DNA from 3 places in the Cytobacillus sp. FSL W7-1323 genome. Region 1 is predicted to be linked to each of the others. Evidence: riboswitches for the same ligand, from Rfam matches in the RefSeq annotation. Region 1 holds a riboswitch; each other region holds the start of a gene.

The links. Region 1 has a riboswitch for lysine ahead of MKX67_RS22550 (transporter substrate-binding domain-containing protein). Riboswitches for the same ligand answer to the same signal wherever they lie in the genome.
Region 2: another riboswitch for lysine. It lies ahead of MKX67_RS16875 (aspartate kinase); the one in region 1 lies ahead of MKX67_RS22550 (transporter substrate-binding domain-containing protein).
Region 3: another riboswitch for lysine. It lies ahead of MKX67_RS19270 (Na+/H+ antiporter NhaC family protein); the one in region 1 lies ahead of MKX67_RS22550 (transporter substrate-binding domain-containing protein).

What each region holds. Positions count from the first base shown of each region.
Region 1 is NZ_CP151998.1:4,449,306-4,455,089, reverse strand. Features, by position in the region: gene MKX67_RS22560 (ketopantoate reductase family protein) at 1-435, opposite strand, end outside; gene MKX67_RS22555 (methyl-accepting chemotaxis protein) at 579-2,066, shown strand; lysine riboswitch at 2,197-2,381, shown strand; gene MKX67_RS22550 (transporter substrate-binding domain-containing protein) at 2,511-3,356, shown strand; gene MKX67_RS22545 (amino acid ABC transporter permease) at 3,539-4,297, shown strand; gene MKX67_RS22540 (amino acid ABC transporter ATP-binding protein) at 4,322-5,056, shown strand; gene MKX67_RS22535 (iron-containing alcohol dehydrogenase family protein) at 5,296-5,784, opposite strand, start outside.
Region 2 is NZ_CP151998.1:3,342,063-3,347,846, reverse strand. Features, by position in the region: gene MKX67_RS16895 (electron transfer flavoprotein subunit beta/FixA family protein) at 1-234, shown strand, start outside; gene MKX67_RS16890 (electron transfer flavoprotein subunit alpha/FixB family protein) at 274-1,251, shown strand; gene trxA (thioredoxin) at 1,482-1,799, shown strand; gene uvrC (excinuclease ABC subunit UvrC) at 1,942-3,714, shown strand; lysine riboswitch at 3,784-3,964, shown strand; gene MKX67_RS16875 (aspartate kinase) at 4,119-5,348, shown strand; gene MKX67_RS16870 (YslB family protein) at 5,446-5,784, opposite strand, start outside.
Region 3 is NZ_CP151998.1:3,792,048-3,797,831, reverse strand. Features, by position in the region: gene MKX67_RS19285 (iron ABC transporter permease) at 1-603, shown strand, start outside; gene MKX67_RS19280 (DUF72 domain-containing protein) at 926-1,771, shown strand; gene MKX67_RS19275 (DUF1805 domain-containing protein) at 1,833-2,135, shown strand; lysine riboswitch at 2,260-2,444, shown strand; gene MKX67_RS19270 (Na+/H+ antiporter NhaC family protein) at 2,617-4,188, shown strand; gene MKX67_RS19265 (ABC transporter substrate-binding protein) at 4,667-5,784, shown strand, end outside.

The DNA.
Region 1 (5,784 bases):
AGAGAATGCCTCTTTGTCTGATGTTAATTGTGATACACCTGGTTTTACCCAAGTAGCACCAAACTCTACAGAACCACCAATAATGATGGATGAACCAAGTGATTCTACTAAACTTTCTTCTGGAACACCATTTTGTAAAGAGAGTAATATACTTGCTTCGTTCATATGCGCTTGAAGTTGTAGGAGCACTGATTTATTGTATACTTGCTTTGTTAAAAGTAAGACAAGGTCATAAATGCCAGTCATTTCATGTGGCGTGATGGCTTTCACAGAAGCCTGCAAGTTTACAGTCCCCACAACTGTTGCGCCGTTACTGTTTAAGGCGTTAATATGGTCAGTATTTACATCGATGCATTCCACATGATGTGCCCCTTTTGATAAGTGTGCCCCAATAATCGTCCCTAAAGATCCTGTTCCCATGATAGCAATTCTCATTATGCATCCTCCTAAAATATTTAGTTGTAAAGCACTAACATAAAAGTTAATCATACCGAAATAAATAATAGAAATAAAAGAAAAAAAACCCAAATGATAGGCTTAAAGTCCTTGTTTTTGGATTAAATTAGGAGGAAAAATAATTGGGTACGCAAAAGAATGAATTATTAAGAGTTCATAAAGTGAATATGTGGGGATTGATGACATTAGCTGTTTTATTAGTCTTACCTATTGTTATTGACCGGGGTTTGAGCGATACAATTGTCATTATGTGTGCTGGGATTTCTGTCATTGTCATGGCTATTGTTCTGTATTTTTTGCGTATCAATGATTACGTAAAGGGCTTTTTATATGCTGCTATACCAAACCTCATTGTGATGATGCTCTTTTTTGTGGACGGATATGCATTGAATAAGCATTATATTTTATTCTTAACGATTGCAATGGTGGTGCTATATTTTAAGAAAGAAATGATTGTTGCTTTTTCTGTATTCTATAATGTTAGTTTTATTGCTACCTACTTTATAATTGGCCATCAGTTATTAGGAGAAAGTAATAGTGTCCGGAGTATTTTTACTATTATTCTTGTCGCCAACGGGATTTTGTACTTATTTTATTTATTAGCTAGTTGGGGTAGGGAATTAATTGACCAAGCAGAGCAAAAAGAAACGGAGTCAAAGGACCTCCTCATACAGTTGCAAGACACCTTTGGTTCAATAGATAAAGGTACAGTGACTCTAGAAAATCATATTGGACTTTTTAAGCAAAATATTGAAACGATACATGAGTCAAGTCAACAAGTATTAGAAGCTGCTCAACAGATGGCTACAAGTATTCAAGAAGAAGCGAACAGCTTAAATATTGTCAATGATTCTATGAGTCAGTCTTTACAAAATACAAAAGAATCTGTTGCCATTTCAGAAGGTGTCGTAGAAAAGTCGGAGAATATGAATGAGAAAGTACAAGATGGTTTAAATAAGATAGTCGATGTTACATCGCATATGAATACTGTAAATACAACGATTAGTGTGACAGCATCGACGGTATCAGATGTTCATTCAAGTATGGAACAAGTGAATAAATTATTAGCAGGCATTAAACAAATTGCCGATCAAACTAATTTACTCGCATTAAATGCAGCAATTGAATCAGCAAGAGCCGGAGAGCATGGGCGAGGGTTTGCGGTCGTTGCAGATGAAGTAAGGAAGTTAGCTGAGCAAAGTGCTGAAATCACGGTGGCGATCTCTGAAGTGACGAATACTCTTTTCACTCAGTCTCTTGAAGCACGTAAAAGCTCTCTTGAAGGGGAAGGTGCTGTAAAGCAGGGACAAGCACTTCTAACAGAGATATCTGCCTTTTTCAACGAGATACAAACATCATTACAAGAAAACAACTTAGAGTTAGTGAGAGGTGTCAATGAAGTTTCCGCTGCCACAGAAAAATTTGAACAAATTCAAGAGCAGATTGAAAATATGGCAAATATATCAGAGGAGAACGCCGCAGCTACAGAGGAAATCGTTGCTATCATAGAAGATGAACATGAGATGGTGTCAAACGTAAATCATTCGGTAGCGGATATTAATCGTTTGAGCATACAGTTAAAAGAGTTAGCTTCAAGCCAACAAGCTTAACATTGGTAATTATGCTCTAATCAAAAGGTTGTGCGAAAAAAGGACCAATTTTCCATAGAGTTTATATTGACAGACGCTATTAAACTATTGTAGCCTAATAGATATCAAATTGAATAAACCTCACTTTTTCTGGTGGGGTAGAGGCGCGGTATTTAACAGTCTTTAGTAGAGTGATAAGGCATGATGAGACTAAAGAGAAGGAAATATCGCCGAAATGTGCTATACCCGTTTGTATAGCATGTTGGGTCTGCAGTGAATAATTGCAGGACTGTCTTAATAAATTTACCCGATTTATTAAGGTGCACTATCTCTAAAATGGGAAAAGTAGAGGATTTAGGCGGAAGAATAACAAGGACCTGAGTTCATCTCAGGTCTTTTTTTGTTATTCTTTTTCTTAATTCGGAATAGTTTAATTAGTAGAAAAATATATTAGGGGGAATAGAGATGAAAAAGAGATTTGCTTTACTAGCTATGGCTTTAGTACTGAGTATGTTTCTAGCTGCTTGTGGTTCAAATGATGAGGCTGAAGGAAGCACAGGTTCAGGTGGAGAAGATAAAGACGTTTTTCGCGTAGGACTAGAGGCGGGTTATGCGCCATTTAACTGGACGCAAATGGATGATAGCAATGGCGCAGTAGCAATTGAAGGTAATTCAGAGTTTGCAGGCGGTTACGATGTTGAGATTGCGAAGAAGATAGCAGAAGGTTTAGGAAAAGAGTTAGTAATTGTGAAAACAAAATGGGATGGATTAGTACCATCATTAAGTTCAGATAAAATTGACGCTATTATTGCTGGTATGTCACCAACAGCAGAACGAAAAGAAACGATTGATTTTTCCGATAACTATTATGAATCTGATTTAGTCATGGTAGTGAAAAAAGGTGGCGATTACGAAAATGCCACATCCATTCAAGACTTCAGTGGGGCAAAGGTTACTGCCCAATTAAATACATTTCATTATTCAGTAATTGATCAAATTGACGGCGTACAACAGCAAACAGCGATGGAGAGCTTCCCTGCTATGCGTGTTGCATTAGAGTCTGGAATTATTGACGGCTATGTTTCTGAACGTCCGGAAGGTGTAAGTGCTTCAGCTGCTAATGATAACTTTGCGATGGTTGAATTTACTGAAGGATTTGAGACAAGTGAAGAAGATACTGCCATTGCAGTAGGGGTGAAAAAAGGTAGCGAATTAACAGATAAAATCAATGAAATCCTTGCAGATATTTCTGAAGAAGAGCAAAAAGAATTAATGGATGCTGCTATTGAGAATCAGCCAGCGGCAGAATAACTAAATGAGCCGGCTGCATGAGATGTAGCCGGTTTTATATCGAGAAGAAGGTTAGGAGAGACATGAGAAATAAACAACTAGGGTAGCGCATCCTCTCCGTCGTATTAAACCTTTGAAGCGCAAATCCTTAGCAGATTGATTGGTAATGGCCAATCATGATGAGAGAAAAGGAGATCATTGTTATGAGTATAGAATGGATTATTCGCATCGTTGTCGAATATTGGCCAATGTTTTTACGAGGCGCCGGTGTGACATTAGTCATTGCCTTAATTGGTACCGTTTTCGGTGCCCTAATTGGTTTGTTGTCAGGCATTCTTCGAACAATACCAATACCTGAGAATGGTCCTAAACGGTTGTTATTAAAAATAGTGAATTTCTTGTTATCTGCTTATATTGAATTCTTTAGAGGCACACCAATGATTGTACAGGCAATGGTTATTTTTTACGGGGCAGCAATGGCCTTTGGCTATCAAATGGATCCGCTCATTGCTGGTATCGTTATTGTTTCCATTAACACGGGTGCTTATATGGCTGAGATTGTTCGTGGAGGGATTATTTCTGTCGACCCAGGTCAATATGAGGCAGCCCAAGCCATTGGGATGAACCATTTGCAAACAATGATGAATGTTGTTTTACCTCAGGTCATTCGAAACATTCTTCCAGCTACAGGTAATCAATTTATCATTAATATAAAAGATACTGCCGTGTTAAGCGTGATTTCTATATCTGAATTATTTTTCCAAACGAATTCAATTGCAGGGAATAATTTCCGCTACTTTGAGTCATTCTTTGTTGTTTGTATTATTTATTTCGTTATGACTTATACCGTTACATTAATTCTACGCTATATTGAAAGAAGAATGGATGGACCGGAAAATTACGTCGTTGCAGGTGAAATGGATACGGCAGAAGATATCAAAAGAAAAACAACAGGAGCATAGGTGGCGGAAAGGAGAGTTGGAAAAGTGAATACAGTTGTTGATATTCAAGGGTTAAGTAAGTCTTTTGGTAGTCATGAAGTATTAAAAGATATTAACTTCTCAGTGAATAAAGGAGAAGTAGTTACAATCATCGGCTCATCAGGGTCTGGGAAATCGACCCTATTAAGATGTGTCAATCTATTAGAAAAACCAAGTGGTGGACAAATTATCTATAACGGTGAAAATATCCTCGACGATAAACATAATGTCCATCAATATCGTAAAAATCTCGGCATGGTTTTTCAATCTTTTAATCTATTTAATAACCATAATGTATTGGGAAATTGTGTTGTTGGGCAAATAAAAGTATTAAAGCGTTCAAAAGAGGAAGCAGAAAAAATCGCGAAGAAATATTTGCGTGTGGTCGGGATGGAGGCTTATGTAGAAGCTAAACCAAGACAGCTTTCCGGAGGTCAAAAACAGCGTGTGGCGATTGCAAGAGCACTTTCAATGGAGCCAGATGTGATGTTGTTTGATGAACCAACCTCAGCACTCGATCCTGAAATGGTTGGCGAAGTGTTAAAGGTGATGAAGGAACTGGCTGGCACAGGCCTGACCATGCTTATTGTCACCCATGAAATGGAATTCGCCCGTGAAGTGTCGGATCGCGTTGTCTTCATGGATAAAGGCGTCATTGCTGAAGAAGGGACACCAGAGCAACTATTCAATAACCCCAAAATGGAAAGAACCAAAGCTTTCCTACAACGTACACGTAACTAAAAGAAGCTTGCCCGATTTAATAATTAAATTGGGCAAGCTTCTTTTAGTTTTAGCCTCTCGTACGGAACGTTGTTAAAAGCTTTGGAATTGGATCAGAAGTTTGTCGGTCCTTTGGTAGAAGTTGAGCCGCGACAAAGATGAATGAACTACATTCGTAAGATCAACTTATGCTGTCGTATTTCCGCTCCAGAATTAAGCTTATTCATGTCTAGCTCGGAAGGACTGCTCTTTTTTCTTAGTTAATGATAAATTTTCTCGTCTATATTCACAGGTAAGACCTTTTTATAAATGGCTTCAATATCTTCTTTCACTGCTTTTCTTGGATTATAATGTACGGTTCCATGATCGTTCATTGCATCTTCTGCTAGTTGGGCGATATCTTCATCTGTAAAGTGGTGGTCGAGATGCGCAAAATTTTGTGGAATATCAATAGAATGCATTAATTCTTCTACTAATGGAATAAGAGTTTTGCCTGCTTGTTGCATACTAACGGAATGTAAGGATGGATCAATCATGCGTGCAATTGTTGCATATTTTTCTGTTGATGCTGGAAGATTGTAGGCAATCACTTTTGGTAGTATCACAGCATTCGCAAGTCCATGGGGGACACCGTAGCGTGCAGACATTGGATGTGATAAGGAATGAACAATCCCTAATCCACCGAGGCTAAATGACATGCCAGCCAATGTACTAGCAAGATGGACTTGCCCCCTTGCTTCTAAATTGTC
Region 2 (5,784 bases), 1.1 Mb from region 1:
AATGAACCGCGCTACCCTTCTTTACCAGGGATTATGAAAGCAAAGAAAAAACCTTTAGACGAAATTGAATTAGACGATCTTGATTTAGACGAAGATGATGTAGAAGCGAAAACAAAGACAATTGAAATTTCCCTACCACCGAAAAAAGAAGCTGGAAAAGTGCTTGAAGGTGAATTAGAGGATCAAGTAAAAGAATTAGTCAGTCTACTTCATAACGAAGCAAAAGTTGTCTAATAGTGAGCATAAAAGAATAAAAACGTTGGGGGTATAATAATGGCTAGAAAAGTTTTAGTATTAGGTGAAGTAAGAGAAGGTTCATTGCGAAATGTTTCTTTTGAAGCAGTTGCTGCAGCAAAAACATCTGCTGAAGGTGGAGAAGTTGTAGGTGTATTATTTGGTGATTCTGTAAGCGCTTTAGGAGCTGAATTCATTCAGTATGGAGCTGACCGAGTGGTAACAGTTGAGGATGAACTGTTAAAACAATATACATCTGACGGTTATTCTCAAGCCTTACTTGCCGTTATTGATCAAGAAGATCCTGAAGGAATTATTTTCGGACATACTGCTCAAGGTAAAGATCTTGCACCGAAGATTGCGGCAAAGTTAGAATCCGGTCTTATCTCTGATGTAACAGAGCTAGAAGTTGAGGGTGGTAACTTAGTCTTTACTCGTCCGATTTACTCTGGAAAAGCATTTGAAAAGAAAATTGTAACAGATGGACTTCTTTTCGCTACTATTCGTCCTAATAACATTGCACCACTTGAAAAAGATGAAAGTAGAAATGGAGATGTTTCATCTTTATCTGTAGAAGTTAAAAACTTGCGTCAAGTCATCAAGGAAGTTGTACGAAAAGCAACAGAAGGTGTAGACCTTTCTGAAGCGAAAGTCATTGTTGCTGGTGGACGCGGTGTGAAAAGTGAAGAAGGTTTCGAGCCGTTAAAAGAATTGGCAGATGTCCTTGGTGGTGCTGTTGGAGCTTCACGTGGCGCATGCGATGCAGACTACTGTGATTACTCACTTCAAATCGGCCAAACAGGTAAAGTAGTTACACCTGACCTTTATATCGCTTGCGGTATATCTGGTGCGATTCAACATTTAGCTGGGATGTCCAATTCAAAGATTATTGTTGCCATCAACAAAGATCCAGAAGCGAATATTTTTAAAGTAGCGGATTATGGTATTGTGGGCGACTTATTCGAAGTCCTTCCATTACTAACAAAAGAGTTTAAAGAATTACTTGTAAATGCATAATTTTCGTTTACATCTGATATGAGCGGGTAGAATTTTACTACTCGCTTCTTTACTATGTTGGCAAAAAGATTAATGTTGAATAATATAGACATTGAATCCTTTTTAAAGGTTCAGTATGATACAATAAAAAAATGGGTAATCTATACGAGCAAAATAATAGCATCCATTATTAATCGATGATATACTTTCGATAAGATTTTTTAGTTATTTATTAGGAGGATATAAATATTATGGCTATCACACATGCAACAGATCAAAACTTTACTGCTGAAACTGGTTCAGGTCTTGTACTTGCAGACTTCTGGGCACCATGGTGCGGACCTTGTAAAATGATTGGACCAGTTCTTGAGGAAATTGATGGAGAAATGGGAGATAAAGTAAAAATCGTTAAACTTGATGTTGACGATAACCAAGAAACTGCTGGTAAATTTGGAGTTATGAGCATCCCGACTCTCATCGTGTTTAAAGATGGTGCAGAAGTAGATAAAGTGGTTGGTTTCCAACCGAAAGAAGCATTAGTTGAATTGCTTCAAAAACATGGTGCATAAGAAGTACCATAAAACAAACCCCGGCTTCTACTTTTAGAAGATCGGGGTTTTTTTTACAGTACAAGTATGGCAAAATCAGTAAGAAGGGTATGGTTTCCTCCTGCAATGATATTCTTTTTAGGTATGGATGTGACAGCTAACTATGAATGATAATATAAAAAATAAATTACCTTTATTACCAGCTCAACCAGGTTGTTATTTAATGAAAGATCGCCAAGGGACAATTATTTATGTCGGTAAGGCGAAAGTGCTTCGTAATCGGGTTAAGTCCTATTTTACCGGTTCACATGATGGAAAGACATTAAGGCTTGTAAATGAAATTGACGATTTTGAATATATCGTGACCTCTTCCGATATGGAAGCGTTATTATTAGAGTTAAATTTAATTAAAAAGCATGATCCCAAATATAATGTCATGCTAAAGGATGATAAAAGTTATCCTTTTATTAAATTAACAAATGAAAGACATCCGAGATTAATTACCACGAGAAAAGTAAAAAAAGACAAAGGGAAATATTTTGGGCCATATCCAAATGTGCAGGCGGCCAATGAAACAAAAAGATTATTAGATCGCCTTTATCCTTTAAGAAAATGTAACACCTTACCAGATAGAGTTTGTCTATACTACCATATCGGACAATGTCTAGCTCCTTGTGTAAATGAAGTAAAATCTGACACATACAAACAAATGACAGATGAGATTACTCGTTTCTTAAATGGTGGTTATAAAGAAATCAAAAAAGAACTTTCAACGAAAATGGAAGAAGCGTCCGCAGCGCTAGAGTTTGAGAAAGCAAAGGATTTCAGAGATAAAATTATCCATATAGAAACGACGATGGAAAAACAAAAGATTACAATGACGGATTTTACTGACCGAGATGTGTTTGCTTATGCGGTTGATAAGGGTTGGATGTGTGTACAAGTATTTTTTATTAGGCAAGGGAAACTTATTGAAAGAGATGTATCTATGTTTCCAATCTATAATGAGCCTGAAGAAGAGATGCTCACCTATCTCGGCCGTTTTTATGAACAAGCTAATCATTTTAAACCAAAGGAAATTTACTTGCCAGACTCTGTTGATGTGACGATGGCTGAGCAGCTTTTGGATGTAAAAATATTTATTCCTCAAAGAGGGAGAAAAAAAGAACTAGTGAAACTTGCCTATAAAAATGCAAAGATTGCTTTAAAAGAAAAATTCTCGCTTATTGAACGTGATGAGAAAAGAACGGTGAATGCAATAGAAAGCTTAGGTGAGGAGCTAGGAATTTACACACCCTATCGCATTGAAGCTTTTGATAACTCCAATATCCAGGGTACCGATGCTGTCTCAGCAATGATTGTCTTTATCGATGGTAAGCCTGCAAAAAGGGAGTATCGGAAATATAAGATTAAGTCAGTTAAAGGACCAGATGATTATGAATCTATGAGGGAAGTGACGAGACGGAGATATAGCCGGGTTTTAAAAGAAGGGCTACCCCTACCTGATTTAATTATCATTGATGGTGGAAAAGGACATGTTGAAGTCGTTCGAGATGTGCTTGAGAATGAACTCGGTTTAGATATTCCACTAGCAGGATTAGTCAAAGATGATAAGCATAAAACATCTCAACTTCTTTATGGAAATCCATTAATGATCATTCCCCTCGCTCGAAATAGCCAGGAATTTTATTTATTACAACGTATTCAAGATGAAGTGCATCGATTTGCGATTACATTTCATAGACAAGTTCGTGGAAAGAGTGCATTTCAGTCACTTCTTGATGAAATTGATGGTATTGGGGAAAAAAGAAAAAAGCAGTTATTAAAAGATTTTGGTTCTGTAAAAAAAATGAAATCAGCTAGTGTAGAAGACCTTAGGGAATCTGGCTTACCATTAAAAGTTGCACAAGAACTTTATGAAAAGTTACATGAATAGACATTGTCTGAAAAAAACAAATATGGTATAGTGTTTTTAACTTTATATCAAATCACTTTTTAACTTGAAAGTGAAGGTAGAGGTGCGAGTTTCATTAGTAAAAGTTCCTTAGAAGATTGAGCTTCGTTTGAAGGACTTTGAAAGGGAATATTCGCCGAAGTGAAGAAAGACTCAATATTTTCTTCGCTGGTTCTGCATTGAATAAATGCAGGATTGTCAAGACTATCTGTCTTGGAGGGCTATCTCACTGTGTGTACGTAGATTGTTCATACGTTTGACTACACAGCAATGGGATGGGTTTCATCTCATTGCTTTTTTTTATGCCGAATATGGGTAGAAATGTGTTGGTTGTACATACAGGCGGCAGGGAATAAAAACGAATGACTTGAAAGTAGGGGAGAAAAGTGGGCTTAATTGTACAAAAATTTGGTGGAACCTCCGTAGGCTCGGTTGATCATATTCAAAATGTAGCCAACCGTGTCATTGAAGAAAAAAATAATGGTAATGATATCGTTGTTGTTGTGTCGGCTATGGGCAAAACGACTGATCAATTAGTTGGTATGGCAAAAGAATTATCACCCGCTCCGAGTAAGAGAGAAATGGATATGTTGTTATCTACAGGTGAGCAAGTTACGATCTCTTTATTAACAATTGCACTAAATTCAAAAGGTTATGAGGCAACTTCCTATACGGGCTGGCAAGCAGGGATTAAAACGGAATCAGTACATGGTGACGCAAGAATCACTGATATTGACACAAAACCTGTTTCACAAGAGTTAAAGAAAGGGAGAATTGTTATCGTAGCGGGTTTTCAAGGTTTAAGTGAGACTGGCCAAATAACGACATTAGGTCGGGGTGGCTCTGATACAACAGCCGTAGCTCTTGCAGCAGTATTAAAAGCGGACAAATGTGATATATACACCGATGTAACAGGTGTATTCACAACTGATCCACGCTATATAAAAAATGCAAGAAAGCTTCCATCTATCTCATACGATGAAATGCTTGAATTAGCTAATCTTGGTGCAGGCGTTCTACATCCAAGAGCAGTTGAGTTTGCAAAAAATTACAATGTAAAGCTTGAAGTACGTTCTAGTATGGAACGAGAAGAAGGTACAATTATAGAGGAGGTTGCGGAAATGGAAGAGAACTTAGTTGTTAGAGGGGTTGCTTTTGAAGATGATATTACAAGGGTATCTGTACTAGGGATTAAAGACCCTTTAATAAGCCTTTCATCCATCTTTTCACTCTTGGCGAAAGAACATATAAATGTTGATATTATTATACAAAGTATTACAGATGATAAATCATCAGGCTTATCTTTTTCAATTAAAAACCAAGATCTTACAGAGACTGTAAAAATACTAGAAAAAAATCGAGAAGCATTAAGTTATGATCAGATTGAATGGGAATCACAATTGGCGAAAATCTCGATTGTCGGTTCAGGAATGATTTCAAATCCTGGAGTAGCAGCTGAGATGTTTAATGTATTAGCTGCTAATAACATCGTTGTAAAGATGGTCAGTACATCTGAAATAAAGGTCTCGGCTGTGATCGACCAAGCGCATATGTTAAATGCTGCTCAAGCTTTACATCAAACGTTTAATTTAGCTGGGGATTTAATAAAAAATTAAATGAGCTAGCAGTAGTATAAGATAGGAAAATCCAAACACCATTTAAACGCCTTAAAAAGAATGATGTTTGGATTTTTTTTACTGTTGGGTATATTTATTAGGTGTGGATAAAGTCCTTTTTATCCCATTTGACTGTGAAGAGGACCTTTCCACCTTTTTTACGTGGGTGCTCGAATGTTTCGCAAATCACTTCTTTTTTCTGTTCGATTTGTTGAGCAATAAAACCAGCTTCTAATTGGAATGTTGCGTGAGCATTTTCTTTACAGCGCTTTTGAATGACTTCACTTGTTAACTCGTATTCGATTTCTTTTTTGTTTTCGAGGTTTTTCGTTAATTTTCCCCAACCAGCCTCGACAAAGAAGCTGAATAAGTCTTCTTCTGTTTGAAGAGGATATTTACGTGCTAGTCTCTTGCCTGCCCAGTATAAGATATCTGG
Region 3 (5,784 bases), 660 kb from region 1:
GTATTGTTTATTAGTGCGCGGAGCGGTTATCAACCGATGATTCTATTATTAATGGGTGTTGCTGTATCCGCGGTAGGTTCTGCTATTATACAGATTTTATTAGTACGTGCGAACCTTCATGCATCACAAGCTTTAACATGGCTTGCTGGTAGCACCTATGGGACAAGCTGGAGTGATCTAGTAATTGTGATGATAACATCGTTACTACTATTTCCGGTTATTCTCTATATGGCCAATACATTCGAGATCTTATCATTGAGTGATGAACTATCCATTGGTTTAGGTGTGAAAACAAGTAAAATGCGTATGTTTATGATTATACTAGCTGTTATGTTGTCAAGCATCAGTGTATCAGTGGTTGGAGCAATTGGGTTTATCGGTTTACTAGCTCCACATATTGCTAGACAACTGGTCGGTCCGAAGCTACTACAATTACTGCCATTAACCATAGTAATTGGCGGGATTTTACTTATTTCAGCTGATTTTCTTGGAAGAGTCGTTTTAGCTCCGAAAGAAATACCTGCTGGAATAATTGTTTCTTTAATTGGTGCACCATACTTACTTTATTTATTGAAAAAAACGAACAAAATCAAAGCGAGTTAACCTGTTTAATAAAAAATAATCTGAACAATGGTTCGGGTTATTTTTTTTCTTTTTAACTCATAGTAAAAAACGAATATTTGATTTATACCATTTCCATAAGTTACTTTTTCTATATGCTTATCCTTATTACTGTGTAAGGGTTCCTTTTTCGATACCGATGAACAATCACAAAATAAGAAAATGGGCCAATGAAATGTTCTAAGAATCTTCTTTTCTGTTTTGACTGATTCTTTTTCACTTATTTCATTGCCCTTCTTGTTTATGGTTATATCCTTTAGGTAAAATAATCAGTATGAAGATTATTGGTAGATGAGGTGATGGAATGATTAGGATTGGTTTAACTGGATGGGGAGATCATGACAGCCTATATACGGAGCGTATATCTAACCGAGATAAACTATTAGAATATGGCGCTCATTTTCCAACAGTTGAGGTAGACGCTTCCTTTTATGCCGTACAGCCAGAAAGGAACGGGGAAAAGTGGGTGAGGGAAACGCCTGCTTCATTTAAATTTGTTGTGAAAGCTTATCAGGGGATGACGGGGCATCAAAGGGGGGAGATTCCTTTTGAGACAAAGGAAGAAATGTTTGCTGCTTTTAAAGCGTCGCTTGCCCCTTATATAAGAGAAAATAAGTTAGCGATGGTCCTATTTCAATTTCCACCGTGGTTTAATTGTAAAAAGGAAAACGTGCAATATTTACGCTGGTGTAAACAGCAAATGGGAGAAATACCATGTGCTGTTGAATTTCGTCATCAGTCTTGGTATCAAGATGCGTTTATAGAAGGTACTTTAAATTTTATCAAGGAAGAGAAATGGATACATACCGTTTGTGATGAACCACAAGCAGGGGAGGGGTCTGTTCCAATTGTGATGCATACTTGCGGTAATCCAATTGTACTGGTCCGCTTGCACGGTCGTAATGTTCATGGATGGCAAAATAAAAATCAACCAAATTGGCGTGAAGTTCGCTATCTATACCGTTATAATCACCAGGAATTATTGGAGTGGGCAGAGCGATTAAAGCAATTACAAAAAGAGGCGAAGGAGGTCTATGTACTATTTAATAATAATTCTGGTGGTGACGCAGCGGATAATGCGAAGGGAATTCTAGAAATATTAGGAATTGAATATGAGGGATTAGCTCCAAAACAACTCGGTTTATTTTAACTAATGAGTACACCGAATCTCTACCTATAACATAAATTGTTAAAGGGAAGGGGGGACGGTCATGGTTGAATTAAAGCCTGTTATTTTGGATGGTCATACGTTTATGACTGTATCCGTTGAGCTGCCAAAAACTAATTTGTTAGTCGTATCAAATGATAAAGGATATATCATGTGTGGTGCATTAGACGTTGCGTTATTAAATGAAAAATTAAAAGATCGCCATGTCATTGCTGGTAGAGCAGTAGGGGTAAAAACGATTCAACAGCTAATAGATGCACCACTTGAATCAGTCACTTTTGCTGCAGAGGAATTAGGCATTAAAAAAGGGATGATCGGTAGAGAAGCGCTATTAAGAATGGTATAGGTTATAGTATCCTACTATATCTTAAAAATAATAAATTTATGAATATTTTAGGTTTTGATAGAGTTTTGCATAAATAATTATATTTTGATATAATGTATAACAATTGAATAATGCCTTATCAATCCGATGGGGTAGAGGCGCAAATCATCATTAGTAATCAATGTGAGGATGACAACAGTGAACTTTGATAAAAGGGAGATTTGCCGAAGCAAATAGGTACGTCAATATTTATTTGTTGGGGTTGCTCTTAATAGGAGTAACACTGTCATTATGGAGGTATATTAACCATAATGGGGAGCTACAGTCGTGATGGAGAATAACGTTACTTCTTGAAGGGTAATGATAGAATCTCTATCGTTACTCTTTTTTTATTATCAATTAAGGATCAAAGAAAAGTGGAGGATACCTTTCTCTGATCGTTAATTGATATGAGACGCATTCGTTCATGTCTATAGCTCCTATACTAATAGGAGGTCTTTTTATGACAGGTACATTTATTTCTGTGCTGCCACCTTTGGTAGCGATGCTTTTGGTTATACTAACAAAAAGGGTGATTCTCTCCCTTGGTTTAGGGGCGTTAACAGCAGCTATCATAATTGGAGGATATCAACCGCTAGATACGCTACAAATATTTTTCTCGTCGTTTATAGCACTTTTTATAACAGATGAAGGGTTAAATACTTGGAATATATTCATTCTATTATTCTTACTTATTCTTGGTAGCATTACTGCATTTATTTCACTATCGGGTGGTAGTCGTGCCTTTGGTGAATGGGCAATGAAGCGTGTGAAAACGAGAGTGGGTGCACAGTTATTAACCGTAGTTTTAGGTATGATTTTGTTTATAGATGATTATTTTAATGCGCTAACAGTTGGACAGGTATCTCGACCTGTTACCGATCGACAAAAAGTATCACGTGTAAAGCTTGCTTATTTAATTGATTCAACATCCGCACCTTTATGTGTTATTTCGCCTATATCAAGTTGGGGAGCATCAATTATCGCCTTAATTGGCTCGATTTTAGTGTCTCATAAAATAACTGATTATAGTGCTTTCTCTGCTTTCATGCAAATCATTCCGTTAAATTTTTATGTGTGGGCGGCAATCATAATGGTGTTTATCATTGTTGTTGGGCAAATTGACTTTGGTCCGATGAAGAAACATGAGAAACAAGCTATTGAACAAGGAATTCTATTTGATAAGAAGAAACAGTTGAAAGACGAAGTTCAAGAAGAATTACCTATTAGTACGAAAGGGACTGTTGATCATCTTGTTTGGCCAATCATTGTTTTATTTATTGGAACAGTGAGTATGATGGCTTGGACAGGCATTAATGGTGCAGAGGGGAATGTGTCGTTAGTATCCTTATTAGAAAACACAGATGTGGCCTTATCATTAATTGTCGGAGGATTATTGAGTTTAGCTGTTGCTTACGTACAATTTGCTCAAGTATTAAAGAAAGATGATAAACTAACGAGTAATTTTTATTTGAAAGCTACATGGGTTGGGATGAAATCTATGTTTGGATCAGTATTGATCTTAATTTTTGCCTGGTTACTCGGAGATTTGATTAGTCAACTAGGTACAGGGGAATACTTGGCTAGCGTTATTAATCAATCGAATCTGAGTCATGATTTTATCCCTGTTATCCTATTTATTATTGCGGCACTTATGGCATTTAGTACAGGTACATCTTGGGGATCATTTGGCATTCTTCTTCCAATAGCTGGTGATATTGCTGTAGCTACAGATATATCCCTGCTGATTCCTGCAATGGCAGCTGTACTTGGAGGGGCAGTATTCGGAGATCATGCTTCACCGATTTCTGATACTTCTATTTTATCCGCCACAGGTGCAGGGAGTAATTTGATTGACCATGTCATTACACAGTTTCCTTATGCCTTTACAGCAGCTGTTGCTGCGGCCATCTCTTATATCATTTTGGGTGTAAGTGGAAGTGTAATCATTGCATTAGCTGCTTTGATTGTTATGATGGCGGGGATTTTCCTTGTTGTTAAAATGTTCGGTACAAAAACCGAGAAGATGATATAATAGTTCTTTTGAACAATATAGGAAGGAGGAATGAACTCGTCGGTTCATTCCTCTTTTTCTATCCTACAAGTCTAAAATCACTACATAAGCAAAGTTATTTTACTTTATATAAAAGTAGCTAGTTATTTTAATTGCTAATTATTAACAATTAACTGAACTACATTATACCTATCTACTATTAATTATTTTATGAATATAATGATAGAGTTTTACAAACAAAACATAGTAAAGAGAAATCCTTTAACGCTCTAAACTATTAATAGATTTCTAAATATTAATATTATTCACAAAGATTGTTTTGACAGATGAATAAAATGATACTATACTATTTTTAGATTTATAGCAATTATCAGAAAAATATTACATTTTGGTTATTTTAGTCTACTTTTTTTGTGTGGTATCTTTTCTTGTGGGGTTTATATGGGGGATTTGAACCATGCTCTTAGTTGTTGGAATAATCAAAAAAAGGGGGATCATTATGTTATTTAAAAAGAGAATGACCGCTGTTCTTTTAGCTTCTACCATAGGAGCTGCAGGTTTCCTTGCTGGCTGTGGTAGTGATAGTGCAGGTGGTGGTGAGTCTGGTGATACTGTCAAGATAGGTGCCAACCTAGAACTTTCTGGTGCAGTTGCCTCATATGGTGAAGGAATTGCTGAAGGAATCGAATTGGCTGTGGATGAAATTAATAAAGATGGTGGAATCGACGGTAAAGAGATAGAAATTGTAAAAGTAGATAATAAATCGGATGCAGCAGAAGCAACCAATGCAGCTATTAAATTAACGGAAAATGATGATGTCGTAGCTATTATTGGGTCTGCTACAAGTGGTAACACAGTTGCTCAAGCACAAGTGGCTAATAATTCAGAGACGGTATTGCTTTCTCCTTCAGGTACGAGTCCAAATGTAACAGTGAATGATGATGGAAGCTTAAATGATTTTGTATTCCGTACCTCGTTTATTGATCCTTTCCAAGGAACAGTAGCAGCGAATTTTGCTGCCAATGAATTAGGAGTGAAAAATGTAGCTATCTATGCTGATAACGCAAGTGATTACGCAAAAGGTTTAGCAGCTTCCTTTAAAGAAACTTTCGAAGCAGCAGGTGGGAAAATAGTAGCCGAAGAATCGTATGTGGCGAAGGATACTGATTTCAGGTCCACACTTACAAGAATTAAATCAGCTAATCCCGAATTTATTTTTATCCCTGGTTATTATGAAGAAGTAGGACTTATTGTCAAACAAGGACGAGAAATGGGTATTGACGTACCGCTAATGGGTGCTGACGGTTGGGATTCACCAAAGCTAGTTGAATTAGCCGGAGGGGATTCCTTAAATAATACGTTTATAACAAACCATTATTCTTCGGGTGATCCAGACGAGACGATTCAATCCTTTGTAACAAAGTTTGGTGAAAAATATAATGGTTCATCACCAGATGCTTTTAATGCATTAGGTTATGACTCTGTATATATGTTGAAAGATGCCATGGAGCGTGCCGAAAGTACAAGTGATGCGAAGAAAATCAAAGATGCCTTAGCTGAGACGAAAGATTTAACTCTTGTAACGGGTATCATTTCAGTTGATGAAGATCATAACCC